Regions from separate parts of the Janthinobacterium tructae genome, predicted to be linked through region 1. Evidence: predicted binding sites of a transcription regulator. Region 1 holds the regulator's gene; each other region holds the start of a gene.
The links. Region 1 encodes NrdR, which represses ribonucleotide reductase genes. Its sites were predicted from a motif close to CACNANATNTNGTG; they were not measured.
Positions count from the first base shown of each region.

Region 1 (5,051 bases):
CCGCGTGCCGCCTTTTCACCCTGCAAGGCCATCTGCGCCGCCGATACACCCAGCAGCAAGATGATCACCAGCAGGCACAGCACATACACGAGGGTGGCGCCACCATGACGTACACGAGCTGCGCACCAAGGTTCGCAACAGCGCCCGCCCGCGCCAGCCATCATGGCGCCCGCCTAGACCGGCCCGTTGCGCAGCATGATGCTTGTCTGCACCAATTGTCGCAGCCGGGAGCGCGTTGCTATGGGCAAGGCCGTGCGCGCGATGCGCACGCCCATGTCGCCAGCACCGTGCGCCTCGGCATATCCCTTGCCGAACAGGTCGAACTGCGCCGGTCCCAGTTCCGCCATCTTGTCCGCCTGGCCCGCTTCGCCATGCAACAGCAGCGCCACGCGCACGCCGGCCACGCGCTTCCAGTGCGTGCGGCTGTGCAAATCGCGCTGGCGCGCGGCCGCATCCGCACCCACCAGCACCAGCGCCGCATCGTAGGCGTCGAGCGCGCTGGCGTTGAGATAGCGGTTCGCCACGCCGTCGGGCGGCGTATCCGTATCGAGGCCATACAGCACCTGGAAGCCGTCGACGCCGCGGATGATGGCGTCAGCGCCCCAGCCGTTCGCGCCACGGTATTTGCAGCGCAGTTCGCCTTCGCCATCGGCGCCCTGCGCCACATAGAAAATGCTCCAGCCCCGCTGCGCCTGCGTTTGCGCGGCGCCCACGCCGAAGCCGGCGCAATTGAGCACGGAACCGTCGCCACCCTCTTCCTTGCCGGCGCCGTAATAGCGCAGGGCCAGCACATCGCTGCCATGCAGGGCGCCGGGCAACGCGCCGCTGATGCCCTCGCTGTTCTTGCCCAGGCTGTGCGCGTCGAGCCCGGCGATATTCGCGCTGTCGTGCGCGGCATGGGCGACGGGCGCGGCGCTGCTATCCCAGTTCACATACGCCGTCTGGCGCACGGCGCGGGCGATGGTGTCGAGCGCATAGCGGCCGTTATCATCCAGGCGCGCGCTGGCGGACTGGTCGCCATAACTGCCGCTGGCCGCCAGCAGCACGCTACTGGCCGCCAGCATCAACAGCGCGCCCAGCGACAGGGCCACCAGCAATTCGAGCAGGCTCATGCCGCGATGCTGGCGCAAGCGGGCGTGCATGCCGTTCATGCGCCGCCTCCCAGCTGGAATGCCAGCCTGGGCAGCGACTCGCCTGCCGCATTCACGGCGGGCGAGCCATCGGGCTGTCGGCCGCGCCAGCCCAGCTTGATGACGATGGGCGCGCCCTTGCCACCGCTGCACGCCCAGTGCAAGCCTTGGGCGGCGGCATCCCACGCGGAAGTGTCGCGACAGATATGCAGGCGCGCGCCGGGCAAGGCCGCATGCAGCTGCTGTTTCCATTCGGCGATGTCGAATTGCGCCAGTTCGGCCGCGCTGCAGGCGGCAACGCCGAAGCAATCAGGTGTGCCGCCGCCTGCTTCGGTGTCGTCCGCCGCCGCGTAGGCCACGTTCAGGTAGGGATTGCCCGTATCGGGGCCATTCATGAGCACGCTGTTCGCGCGCATGCGCTCGGCCATGCCGGCGGCCAGTTGCACGCCTGCCGACAACAGCGCCGACTCGTGGCGCGCGCGCAGGGAATGCAGTTGCAGGATGCTGGCGCCCAGCACGCCCAGCGCCAACAGCAGCAGCGACACCAGCACCTCGACGAGGCTGCTGCCACCCGCAGGAAACATAGTGCGACCGCCATTGCGCATGCGCTACTCCCTTCCGCAGACAGAGTCGCAAGAACAGGCGGCCCAGCTACACGATAGGCGCGCGCAAAAAACCGGGTCTGCGCTAGCGCAAACAGCATGGCGATAAGCTGAGAAGAACAGCGTAGGGATTGATCAGACCGCTTGCCAGGCGAACGCTGGCGTGGTGCACACGGGGCGCAGAACCGGCCCCGTTTTCAATCAGGTGAGCAAGAAGCTGAGCAAGAAGGTGAACGTCAGGGCTTGCTGCGCGCCTGGCCCACTTCGGCGATCGCATCCTGGAACTCGGCCAGGTCTTCGAAATTCTTGTAGACGGAGGCGAAGCGGATGTAGGCGATCTTGTCGAGGCGCTTGAGCTCTTGCATGACGAGCTCGCCGATATAGCCGGAATCGACTTCGCGCAAGCCGCTGGTCAGCAGTTTTTCCTGGATGGAGGCGATGGCCGTATCCACGGAGGCGGCCGCGACGGGACGCTTGCGCAAGGCCAGCATCAAACTGCCGCGCAACTTATCCGCAGCGAACTCCGTCCGGCTGCCATTCTTTTTGACGACGGCCGGCATGATAAGTTCAATGCGCTCGTACGTGGTAAAACGCTTGTCGCATTTGCCGCAGCGGCGGCGGCGCCGAATGGCATCCCCTTCCTCCGATACGCGCGTATCGAGAACCTGGGTGTCGCCGTGCTGGCAAAATGGACATTTCATGGGCTGGCTACAACTTTATAGTAATAATTACGGGAAATCGCCGCCCTTGTACAAAGGGCGCCCGAATCACTCCGGGCGCCCTTGGGCACGAAGGAATGTGTCATACAGAATCTTACTCTGTATGACACATTCTGGACAAATAATTATGCGTACACTGGATGCGCGTCGGCCAGCACTTTCACGGCCGCTTTCACGCGCTCGATGGTGGCGGCGTCATGCGGATTGTCCAGCACGTCGGCGATCAGGTTGCCCACTTCTTCCGCTTGCGCTTCCTTGAAACCGCGCGTCGTCATCGCCGGGCTGCCCAGGCGGATGCCCGAGGTAACGAAAGGCTTTTGCGGGTCGTTCGGGATGCCGTTCTTGTTGCAGGTGATGTGCGCGGAACCGAGGATGGCTTCGGCTTCCTTGCCCGTCAGGTTCTTGGCGCGCAGGTCGACCAGCATGACGTGCGATTCGGTGCCACCGGAAACGATGCGCAGGCCGCGCTTGATCAGGGTTTTCGCCAGCACGTCGGCGTTCTTGACCACTTGCTTCTGGTATTCGACGAATTCAGGGCTCAGCGCTTCCTTGAAGGCGACGGCCTTGCCGGCGATCACGTGCATCAGCGGGCCGCCCTGGATACCAGGGAAGATGGCCGAGTTGATGGCTTTTTCGTGCTCAGCCTTCATCAGGATGATGCCGCCGCGCGGGCCGCGCAAGGATTTGTGCGTGGTCGAGGTGACGAAGTCGGCGAACGGCACCGGGTTCGGGTACAGGCCGGCGGCGATCAGGCCGGCGTAGTGGGCCATGTCGACCATGAAGTAGGCGCCCACTTCCTTGGCGATCTTGCCGAAACGCTCGAAGTCGATCTTTTTCGAGAAGGCCGACGCGCCGGCGATGATCAGCTTCGGCTTGCGTTCACGGGCCAGACGTTCCATTGCCTCGTAGTCGATGTCTTCTTCCGCCGTCAAGCCATACGACACGACGTCAAACCACTTGCCGGACATGTTCAGCGGCATGCCGTGAGTCAGGTGGCCGCCTTCGGCCAGCGACATACCCATGATCAGGTCGCCTGGTTTCAGCACGGCAAAGAACACGCCCTGGTTCGCCTGCGAGCCGGAGTTCGGCTGCACGTTCGCGCATTCGGCGCCGAACAGCTGTTTCACACGGTCGATGGCCAGTTGCTCGGCCACATCGACGAATTCGCAGCCACCGTAGTAACGCTTGCCTGGATAACCTTCGGCATATTTATTCGTCAGCTGCGAGCCTTGCGCTTCCATTACGGCTGGCGACGTATAGTTCTCCGACGCGATCAGTTCGATGTGATCGTGCTGGCGCGTGTTCTCTTTTTGAATGACGGCGAACAATTCAGGATCGACGTTGGCGAGGGTGTGATCTTTTGCAAACATGTAAAAACTCCAAGTATGAGGGTGCTTGTACTGGCAGGTTGGATCGAATGAGGGGAGCCGGCGTTAAGTGAATAACAACATTGGACAGGCAGCCTCTTCGTGCTTTTCCATAGTGGCTACCCAGGCGAACGGCTGATGAAAAATCTCACGTTTCCCGGTGGGTGCCCACCTTTCGCCGGTTTGCCGATCGCCATCCAGGGAGATCGCCCGACTTTTCGCCAGTCACGTGAGACGTAATGGAAATCAAATTGTAAGTTAAGTGCCCAAATTGAGCAAGGAATGCAACCGTGCAGCTATAATCGCGGCGCGCCATCGCAGCCCGGGCATGGGCCCAGGCCGCCCCGCAGCGTGACTGCGGCTCTTAAGCTAAACGTAAACCTGGCTGCGGCATGTAAGCGTATGTTACGAAGCTTGCCATTGCGCCCCCCGGATTTACAATGCTGCGGTGCAACTTATATGCAGCTTTTGCATGGCTTTCCAGCAAGCGCCCACAGTCACAAGAAGAAAAATCGCGTAAAATGTTGCTCAATCTCACTACTGGCGCAATAAACATGCCTTCAGTCTTTACCTGGAACGTACGTGTCTACTATGAAGACACCGACGCCGGCGGCATCGTCTATTACGCAAATTACCTGAAATTCTTCGAACGCGCACGTACCGAATGGCTGCGCGCCATCGACGTGGGCCAGCAGGAATTGCTGGAACAACACGATGCGATGTTCGTTGTCAAAAGCGTCAACGCCGACTATCATGCGCCAGCCAGGCTCGATGACACGGTAAGATTAACCTTAAGCATAGAAAAAATGGGGCGCGCCTCCATCGTTTTCCTGCAACAAGCCTGGTGCGGCGACCGCCTGCTGAACACGGCCCGCGTCAAGATCGGCTGCGTCGACTCGGCATTGCGCCCGCGCGCCGTGCCTGATGCAGTGGCGGCCCGCATGCGCGCCGCCTGAGCCCTACCGCCACCCCCCGGACAATTCACCCAACAGACTGCCAGCCAATGAACGTTACACAAGATCTTTCTTTCCTCGCGCTCATCTCCAATGCCCATTTGATCGTGCAACTGATCATGGCCCTGCTGCTGCTGATTTCCCTGACCAGCTGGACTTACATTTTCCGCAAGATGTTTGCCGTGCGCCAGGCGCGCAAGCAGACCATCGAATTTGAACGCAGCTTCTGGGCTGGCGGCAACCTGCATGCGCTGCATCAAAGCGCCAGCGGCAACCGCGA
Region 1 covers NZ_CP041185.1:5,866,425-5,871,475, reverse strand. The annotation lists gene FJQ89_RS25895 (pilus assembly PilX family protein) at 1-164, opposite strand, end outside; gene FJQ89_RS25890 (PilW family protein) at 174-1,151, opposite strand; gene pilV (type IV pilus modification protein PilV) at 1,148-1,714, opposite strand; gene nrdR (transcriptional regulator NrdR) at 1,969-2,433, opposite strand; gene glyA (serine hydroxymethyltransferase) at 2,577-3,821, opposite strand; ZMP/ZTP riboswitch at 3,933-4,057, opposite strand; gene ybgC (tol-pal system-associated acyl-CoA thioesterase) at 4,373-4,774, shown strand; gene tolQ (protein TolQ) at 4,822-5,051, shown strand, end outside.

Region 2 (5,051 bases), 510 kb from region 1:
TGTAAATCGAACGGCGGCAGCTCGATGGCGTCGAGCGTATTCTTGAACAGCAGACCCAGCTCCGTATCGCCTTCGAGGCTCAAACGACGGCTGAAGAACAGCGTGTCAGGATCTTCCTGGCGCCGCGCCAGCAGCATCAGGTCATGCACGCTGGCGGCGATGCACAGGTCCGGCACGTCCACATAGCGCTCGGCCACGAACACCGTGCCCTGCCACTCGAAATCGAAGGCAATGCCCGCGTCGATCAGGCGCAGGCGCAGGCTGCGCCCCTCCAGGCTGCGCCGCACATCGTCGGGCAATTGCGGTGCCAGCAAGCGGTTCAGGCCTTGCACGAACAGCCAGGAGGCGGGATACGGCGGCAGCTTGGACAGCAATTCGGCCAGCGGTTCGGGCAGCCGGTACGACATGGCGGGCTTGCTCATGGCGGGCTTGGCCGGGATGGGCAATCTTTCCAGTTGATCTTGCATGGTGCTTCCTTTCGATGCATTCAATGAGCGGCGTGCTGTTCCATGCCGGGCTGGCCGTGCCAGTAGCCGTCGCAGGCGCCGGCCGGCTGGCAGGCCGCCAGCTGGGCCTGCGCGCCCACACCGCTGACCTGGCCACGGCGGGCGCGGTCGAAGATGGCGATGACTTGTTCCGTATGCATGGCCTGCGGGCTGATGCGCGCCACCGCCACGCCCATGTCGCGCATGGCGTCGAGTTCGCGCACCAGGTTGTAGACCAGGGCAGACTGCGTCTGCGTGCCGTTCAGTACGAGGAAGGGCACCTCGTCGCGCGTGCGCAGCAGCAAGCCGTCCGGCTCCTCCAGGCAGCTGTAGCCGCAATCGTCCTTCGGCAGGTTGCGGTTGCGCGCCGTGAAACAGCGCGCGGAAAACGCCAGCGGCATGCGGCCGTAGGCGAACACTTCCGTCTCCAGCCCTTCCGGTTTCTGGCGCTGCATCTCGGCCAGCGCCGTCTGCCCCATTTCCAGCGGCATCACCCAGCGCCGCGCGCCCAGGCGCGCCAGCAGTTGCAGGCTGGGGCCATTGAACAGGTTCAAATGGGGGCCGGCGACGAAGGGCGCGCCCTTTTCCATGCAATGCACGGCGCCCATGTCGTTGGCTTCGACCGTATAGCGGCCATTGCCCGTGATGCGGCGCAGGGTCGCCAGTTCGGCGCCCGCCTCGATCAGCGCCTGTGTCGACAGCACCACCTCTTTGCCGGCAGCGGCCAGCATGTCGGCGATATCGAGCCAGTCGGCCAGGCGCAGCTCATGCCGGCGCGAGCACACGGTTTCGCCCAGATACACGATATCGACGGCGCTGCCGGCGATCTGCTGGTAAAACTCGAAGACGGTGGCGCGCGGCCAGTAGTACAGCAAGGGGCCCAACGATAGTTTTAGCATGCCTTTTCCAGTATTTTTTAAGTTACAAAACCGTAGCGAGCGGCTCGCGGCGAGGCCGAGAAGCGCAGCTGTGCTAGAGCACAGTGAGCATCGCAGGCCGCGCCCCGGGACGCGCAGTAGGTTTTGCTATTTCCAGGAGCGGTGGTAGGCGCCTAAAGTGTGCTGCTGGCCCTCGGCCAGCTTGTCCATGGCCGCCATCCAGCCCGGCTTGACGGCGTAGCGCGGATTGCCTTCGCGGCAGGCGTCGATCGCTTCGCGCCACACGCGCGTGACCTGGGCCACGTAGGCGGGACTGCGCTGGCGCCCTTCGATTTTCACGGCGCGCACGCCCATGGCGATCAGTTGCGGCAGCAGCGCCAGGGTATTCAAGCTGGCCGGTTCCTCGATCGCGTAATACTCTTCGTCATTGACTTCGAAACGCCCCTTGCACAGGGTGGGGTAGCTGGCGTTTTCACCGGGTGCGTAGCGGTCGATCAGCACGCCGTTCAGGCGCGACTCCAGACCGTCCGGCGTTTCCAGCCAGCGCACGGCCTTGGCCGGCGAGCACACGCCGTGGGTGTTCGGCGCCTCGCCCGTCGCATACGACGACAGCGCGCAGCGCCCTTCGACCATCACGCACAGGCTGCCGAAACCGAACACTTCGATCTCGACTTCCGTCTTGCTGATCAATTGTTCCACCTGCGCCATCGACAGCACGCGCGGCAGCACGGCGCGGGCGATGCCGAAGTGTTCATGGTAAAAATTGATGGCTTCGTAGTTGGTGGCCGAGCCCTGCACGGACAGGTGCAGGCGCAGCTGCGGCTGGTGCTGGGCCGCGTAGGCCATCAGACCCGGATCGGCGACGATCATGGCGTCGATGCCGGCCTCAGCCGCGCGGTCGATGGCACTGCGCCACACGGCCCAGTTGTGCGGCTGCGGATAGGTGTTCAGCGCCAGCAGCACCTTGCGTCCATATTGATGGGCGTAGCGCACGCCTTCGGCGATGGCCTTCTCATCGAAATTGAGGCCCGCGAAATTGCGCGCATTGGTGGCGTCGCGAAAGCCAAGGTAAACGGTGTCGGCGCCATTGTCGACAGCCGCTTTCAGGGCAGGCAGGCTGCCGGCGGGGCAGACCAGTTCCAGCGGTCCGGCCACGCGGGTGGCGGTGGTTGCTTCAAGCATCATGATGTTCACAGTCCTGTATCGGCTCAGGGTGCAGACTATAGCCCCGCCCATGCTGCCCAGTCCTTGACGCAGGTGAAGGAATGCATGCATGGCTGGCGCGCCTTCAACTTGCTTGACCTGGCTGTAAAATGCCCCACTTTCCTCCCTCGTCGATTGCCCACCATGACCCGCAAACCGCTGCTGATTTTCCTTCTGACCCTGTTCCTCACCGCGCTGCAAGTGCAGTGGGCCGGTCCGGCCGATGGCTATGACGCGGGGACCATCTCCGTGCTGTCGCCGGAAGTGCTGGGCGCCTATCCGGGCGTGCTGCTGCTGTTCCTGCTGGCCGTGTTCGCGCGCCGCCAACTGCCGCTGCTGCGTCAGGCCGCCATCTGCACGGGCCTGCTGGCCATCTACTGGCTGCTGGCGAACTACGTCACGTTCGACGCGCGCGTGGCCAGCTGGAGCACCTATACGCCGCTGGAAATCTGGGCCCACGTACTGCCCGCCTCCGTCGCCAGCATCGCCGCCTGCGGCGCCGCGTTCTTTTGCGCGAGCTGGCTGATCCTGCGCGAAACGCGCTGGAACAAAACCGGCTGAGGTGGTTTTTTCACCTGGATCAAGTATCCGCGAATCGCTTGCACGCCACCTTTGACGGCACTACATTTAGTGGATAACCTTCATAAAAACACCGCATGTTGTGTTTATTGGAGGTTTCATGACGACGAATGCAGTTTCCCCCACACGCGGCCAGGTCGATGTCGCCGCGTCCATCAATGAATACCTGGAGCGGCGCGACTGGCGCGTCAACGCCAACGCCAACCAGGGTTACTCACTGGGTGGCCTGATCCTCAATGTGTCGGGCAAGGTCATCGCCAACTACTGGCTGGACCAGGTGTATCCGCCGGAAGTGGGCGCGGCGCACCGCGAAGCGGCGCTGCACATCCACGACCTCGACATGCTGGCCGGCTATTGCGCCGGCTGGTCGCTGCGCACCCTGCTGCATGAAGGCTTGAATGGCGTGCCGGGCAAGATCGAATCGGGCCCGCCGAAACACATGTCGAGCGCCATCGGCCAGATCGTCAATTTCCTCGGCACCCTGCAAAACGAATGGGCCGGCGCGCAGGCGTTCAGCTCCTTCGACACCTACATGGCGCCCTACATCCGCAAGGACAGCCTGCGCTACGAAGACGTGCGCCAGTACATGCAGGAGCTGATCTTCAACCTCAACGTGCCATCGCGCTGGGGCACGCAGACGCCGTTTACCAACCTCACCTTCGACTGGGTCTGCCCGGACGACCTGCGCGAGCAGATTCCCGTCATCGCCGGCCAGGAGATGGACTTCAGCTATGGCGAGCTGCAGGCGGAGATGGACATGATCAACCGCGCCTACATCGAGATCATGATGGCGGGCGACGCCAAGGGCCGCGTCTTCACCTTTCCCATCCCCACCTACAACATCACCGAGGATTTCGACTGGCATAGCGAAAATGCGGAACGCCTGTTCGAGATGACGGCCCGCTACGGCCTGCCCTACTTCCAGAATTTCATCAATTCGGAACTCAAGCCGAACATGATCCGCTCCATGTGCTGCCGCTTGCAGCTGGACTTGCGCGAACTGCTGAAACGGGGCAATGGCCTGTTCGGTTCCGCCGAGCAGACTGGCTCCCTGGGCGTGGTGACCATCAACTGCGCGCGCCTGGGCCACCTGTGGCGCGGCGACGAAGCGGCACTGATGGCCGACCTGGACCGCCTGCTGGAGCTGGGCAAGACCAGCCTGGAAATCAAGCGCCGCACCATCGAAGAACTGATGCAGCAAGGCTTGTTCCCCTACACGAAGCGCTACCTGGGCACGCTGCGCAATCACTTTTCCACGCTGGGCGTGAACGGCATTAATGAAATGATCCGCAATTTCAGCGGCGACGCCTGGGACATCACGTCCGCCGAGGGCCATGCGCTGGCGATACGCCTGCTCGACCACGTGCGCGCGCGCATGGTGGCATTCCAGGAAGAGACGGGACATATGTACAACCTGGAAGCGACGCCGGCCGAGGGCACCACCTACCGCTTTGCCCGCGAAGACCGCAAGCGCTATCCGGCCATCCTGCAGGCCGGCACCGTCGACAACCCGTATTACACGAACTCGTCGCAACTGCCCGTGGGCCATACGGACGACCCGTTCGAGGCGCTAGAATTGCAGGACGCGCTGCAGCGCAAGTACACGGGCGGCACGGTGCTGCACCTGTACATGACGGAAGCGCTGTCGGACGCGAATGCCTGCCGCGAACTGGTAAAACGCGCGCTGAGCCGCTTTTCGCTGCCCTACATCACGGTCACGCCCACGTTTTCCATCTGCCCGCGCCACGGCTACCTGGCCGGCAAACATGAATTCTGCCCCATCTGCGACGCGGAACTGATCGCCCGCAAGCACGCCCACCCTGTTCCATCACTTGAGGAAACAACATGAACGCACGTCCCGACTTCACTCCCGCCATCACCCTGCTCGACACCGAACGCCAGCGCT
Region 2 covers NZ_CP041185.1:66,718-71,768, reverse strand. The annotation lists gene ubiT (ubiquinone anaerobic biosynthesis accessory factor UbiT) at 1-467, opposite strand, end outside; gene ubiV (ubiquinone anaerobic biosynthesis protein UbiV) at 488-1,384, opposite strand; gene ubiU (ubiquinone anaerobic biosynthesis protein UbiU) at 1,511-2,548, opposite strand; gene FJQ89_RS00315 (hypothetical protein) at 2,711-3,127, shown strand; gene FJQ89_RS00310 (ribonucleoside triphosphate reductase) at 3,246-4,994, shown strand; gene nrdD (anaerobic ribonucleoside-triphosphate reductase) at 4,991-5,051, shown strand, end outside.
Region 2: the regulator NrdR is predicted to act here: its motif matches at 3,186-3,199, upstream of FJQ89_RS00310 (ribonucleoside triphosphate reductase).

Region 3 (5,051 bases), 2.5 Mb from region 1:
TCTTGTTCTGGCGGCCCAGCGCCAGGATCTGCGTGAAGCCGACGTAGAAGAACAGGCCTTCCATCAGGCAGGCAAACACGATCAGGGATTTCAGCAGCTTCTGGTCGTTTTCCACCGTGCCGGTAGTAAATGCCGGGTCGGTCAGCGTATTAATGAACGGGATCAGGAATTCATCCTTGTCGCGGATCGACTTGACTTCGTTGTAGGCGTTGAAGATCTCGCCTTCGTCCAGGCCCAGGGATTCCACGATGTACTGATAAGCGTGCGTGTGGATCGCTTCCTCGAACGCCTGGCGCAGCAGGTACTGGCGGCACTCGGGTGCCGTGATGTGGCGGTAGGTGCCCAGCACGATGTTGTTGGCGGCCAGCGAGTCGGCCGTCACGAAGAAGCCCAGGTTGCGCTTGACCAGGCGGCGCTCGTCGTCCGTCAGGCCGTTCGGATTTTTCCACAGCTCGATATCGCGCTGCATGTTCACTTCCTGCGGCATCCAGTGGTTGGCGCAGCCGGCCAGGTATTTGTCCCACGCCCACTTGTACTTGAACGGCACCAGCTGGTTGACGTCCGTCTTGCCGTTGATGATGCGCTTGTCGTCGGCATTCACGCGGCGCGCCACTTGCTCGGCGTTCGCTTCGGACGGCTCGGCACCGGCCGGCAGGTTCAATTCGGTATTTCCCAATGGCGCTTGCTGCGCCGGACGCGGCACAGCTGCCGACGTGGTTTCATCATCCCAGGACAACGACATAATCTTCTTCCTTTCCATGCCGGCGAGCCGGCGATCCGCAACAGGCCCGTTGTATCGGACAATGCGGACATTGATAACATTGAATCAGCCCGACCGTGCCGGGCTGACAACTAAAATCTTACTGGCAGGCTTCGCATTCTTCAAAGCCGTCATCCCCCGGACGCAGGTAGCAGGCTTCGCCATCGGCGTCGTCCGCTGCAGCTGCCACCACGGGTGCCACCACGGCGGCGGCAGCTGCCGCCACGATCGCTGCCTGTGCGCTCTGGGCGCTGGCAGACATGCCGCCATCGACTGCCACGGCGTTCAGGGCACCCGTCTTGGAGGTCGATTTCTCCATGTGGGTAGCGGCGATGGTACGCAGGTAGTAGGTGGTTTTCAGGCCACGCAGCCATGCCAGCTTGTAGGTCTCGTCGAGCTTCTTGCCCGATGCGCCAGCCATGTAGATGTTCAGCGACTGGGCCTGGTCGATCCACTTCTGGCGACGCGAAGCCGCTTCCACCAGCCAGCTTGGCGACACTTCAAAGGCGGTGGCGTAGATGTCGCGCAAGTCTTGCGGGATGCGGTCGATCTTCACCAGCGAACCGTCGAAGTACTTCAGGTCGGAGATCATGACTTCATCCCACAGGTCGCGCGCCTTCAGGTCGCGCACCAGGTAGCCGTTGATCTCGGTGAATTCTCCCGACAGGTTCGATTTCACATACAGGTTCTGGAACGTCGGCTCGATACAGGCCGATACGCCGATGATGTTCGAAATCGTCGCCGTCGGGGCGATCGCCACGCAGTTCGAGTTGCGCATGCCGAACTTGGCGATGCGTTCGCGCACCGGGGTCCAGTCCATGGCCGACGAGGAATCGACTTCCAGGTAGCCGCCGCGCTCTTCGGCCAACAGTTTGACCGAGTCCTGCGGCAAGATGCCACGATCCCACAGCGAACCGGCATACGATTCATAGCGGCCGCGTTCTTCGGCCAGTTCCGTCGACGCCAGGTAGGCGTAGTAGCACACCGCTTCCATCGAGGTGTCGGCGAAGCTGACGGCGGCGTCCGAAGCGAACGGGATGCGCATCATGTGCAGGCAGTCCTGGAAGCCCATCACGCCCATGCCGACCGGACGGTGGCGCATGTTCGAATTGCGCGCCTTCTCGACCGCGTAGTAATTGATGTCGATGACGTTGTCGAGCATGCGCATGGCGGTGCGCACGGTCTTGGCCAGCTTGACGTGATCGAGCTTGCCTTCCTTCATGTGCGCCGGCATGTTCACGGAACCGAGGTTGCAGACGGCGATTTCGTCAGGGCCCGTGTTCAGCGTGATTTCCGTGCACAGGTTCGAGCTGTGGACGACGCCGACGTGCGACTGCGGGCTGCGGATGTTGCAAGGATCCTTGAACGTGATCCATGGGTGGCCCGTTTCAAACAGCATCGACAGCATCTTGCGCCACAGGTCCAGCGCCGCGATCTTCTTGAACGAACGCATTTCGCCGGCGGCTGCCTTGGCTTCGTAGCCCAGGTAAGCCTTTTCAAAGGCCTTGCCGACCAGGTCGTGCAAGTCCGGCGTTTCGGATGGCGAGAACAGGGTCCACTCGCCTTTTTCCATGACGCGCTTCATGAACATGTCGGGAATCCAGTTCGCCGTGTTCATGTCGTGCGTGCGGCGGCGGTCGTCGCCCGTGTTCTTGCGCAGGTCGAGGAATTCCTCGATGTCCATGTGCCAGGTTTCCAGGTAGGCGCAGACGGCGCCCTTGCGCTTGCCGCCCTGGTTGACTGCCACGGCCGTGTCGTTGACCACTTTCAGGAACGGCACCACGCCTTGCGACTTGCCGTTGGTGCCCTTGATGTGGGCGCCCAGGGCGCGCACTGGCGTCCAGTCGTTACCCAGGCCGCCGGCGTACTTGGCCAGCAGCGCATTGTCCTTGATGGCGTCGTAGATGCCTTCAAGGTCGTCCGAGACGGTGCTCAGGTAGCACGACGACAGCTGCGAACGCAGGGTGCCGGAGTTGAACAGGGTCGGCGTCGAGCTCATGAAGTCGAACGAGGACAGCAGATTGTAGAACTCGATGGTGCGCGCTTCGCGGTCCGCTTCGTTCAGCGACAGGCCCATGGCCACGCGCATGTAGAACGCCTGCGGCATTTCGATGCGCACGTCATGGATGTGCAGGAAGTAGCGGTCATACAGCGTTTGCAGGCCGATGTAGCCGAATTGCAAGTCGCGGTCGGCAACGATGGCCTTGGCCAGGCGTTCCAGGTCGAAACTGGCAAGCACCGGGTTCAGCAGGTCGTTGGCGATGCCCTTGGCGATATATTGCGGGAAATACGTCAGGTATTCGGCAGCAGCGGCCGCTTGCGGCACTTCCTTGCCGAACACTTCCTTGCGCACCGTGTGCAGCAGGATGCGGGCCGTGACCTGGCTGTAGGCCGGATCTTTTTCCATCAGCGCGCGCGCCGCCAGGATGGCCGACTTGTGCAGCTCTTCGACGGGCACGCCGTCGTACAGGTTCTTCACCGTTTCAGCCAGGATGGCGTCGGCATCGACGTGCTTTTCCAGGCCGGCGCAGGCGGCGTTGATCAGGTCGCGCACTTCCTGCATGTCCAGCAGGCGGCGCACGCCGTTGTCAGTGACGTTCAGTTGCGGTGCGGTCACTTGCGCGGAAGCGCCCAGCGCCTCCTTCTGCAAACGGCGCTCTTCCATGTGCTTGGCACGGTACAGCACGTAGGCACGCGCCACATCGTGCTCGCCCGAACGCATCAGCGACAGTTCCACCTGGTCTTGCACGTCTTCGATATGGAAGGTGCCGCCACCCGGGTGACGGCGCACCAGCGCGGCGACGACGCCGTCGGTCAGTTGCTCCACCAGTTCGCGGACGCGTGCCGAAGCGGCGCCCTGGCCGCCGTTAACGGCCAAAAACGCCTTGGTCATGGCGATGGCGATCTTCGAAGGCTCAAATGCCACCACCGCGCCGTTGCGGCGGATGATGCGATAGTCGCCCAATGCCGCGCCGGTGCTCGCCACGCTATTGGCCGCGCCTGGCGCTGGCGATACTGGCGTTGGATGGATGGAAATATCTTGTGGTGATTGCATTGAAGCTCCCGTTGTCAGCTAAAGTCAGCCTGCAGTTTTGCTGCCGCGTGTGTTGTTGAATAGAACGCCCGATGGTCAGGGTTTCTTCAGGTATTTGTTGCTAGATAGTAAATGATATACAGCCGAAAATCAGACGGCCAACCTGTACAGCCCGGTTGGCGCGAAACACGATCAAGGGTGATGAAACGCCAGTTCCCGTTGCCATATCAACAAACAGGGTAGCTTTGGTAATAATTCTGAAAATGTCTGTGATGGCACTACATATAGTCTTTAAATCCAAATTATGTACTAATTGTAGTGCCCATCGAAAGGCGATGCAATAGTTTTCCGGCATCCGCCAGCGTAATTTTTTGTATTTTCATATACGATTTCGGTTGACTTTTCAGGGCACGGATGGAAAGCCCAATCCCCGCGTAGTAAGCGCTAACGCAGGCTGCCCACGCATAGTTTCCAGCCAGCATTTTTGATAAAAATGCCAGTCAAAAAACGGCCCCGGATCCGTCTTCCTTCCCGGCGCAATGTGCTCGTGGCCGCGCACCTGGGACAGCCCGTAGCGCACCACCAGTGCCGCCGTCAGCGCCGCCAGCACATGGTATTGCCGCTGCTGGAAGGGCACATCGTCCGCGCCTTCCATTTCGACACCGATAGAATAGCCATTGCACTGCGGGCGTCCTTCGAACATGGACGCGCCGGCATGCCAGGCACGTTGATCAGTAGAAACATATTGCAACAGCGCACCATCGCGCCGCACAAAAAAGTGCGCCGACACCTGCAAGCCACGCAGGTCGGCGAAAGAAGGATCGGCATTATAGTCTACCCGGCCGGTAAACAAGTCCGACACATGCGGTCCGCCAAAGTGGCCGCCCGGCAAGCTGATGTTATGGATCACCAGCAAATCGACTTGCGCACCGTCCGGGCGCGCATCGTGGTATGGCGAGTCATAGCGCAGCGCGCCGTCGCACCAGCCGTCTTCGTCTATCGTCCATGCTGTCATCAAGGTAGCGCTTCCTGTATCGTCAATTTCTGCATGCGGTAACGCAGCTGGCGCACGCTCAGGCCCAGCTGGCGCGCCGCCCGTGCGCGGTGATAGCGCGCCTGCACCAGCGCCTGCATGATCATGTCGCGCTCGGCCTGGCGTAAATACATGTCCAGCGGCAAGGCGGGCGGCACGCCATATGCCGCCATGCCGGGCAGGCACAGTTGCCGCTCAGGCAAGTCCGGCAATGCCGGCGGCGC
Region 3 covers NZ_CP041185.1:3,356,485-3,361,535, forward strand. The annotation lists gene FJQ89_RS14700 (ribonucleotide-diphosphate reductase subunit beta) at 1-742, opposite strand, end outside; gene FJQ89_RS14705 (ribonucleoside-diphosphate reductase subunit alpha) at 861-3,815, opposite strand; gene ampD (1,6-anhydro-N-acetylmuramyl-L-alanine amidase AmpD) at 4,198-4,809, opposite strand; gene FJQ89_RS14715 (sigma 54-interacting transcriptional regulator) at 4,809-5,051, opposite strand, start outside.
Region 3: the regulator NrdR is predicted to act here: its motif matches at 4,071-4,084, upstream of FJQ89_RS14705 (ribonucleoside-diphosphate reductase subunit alpha).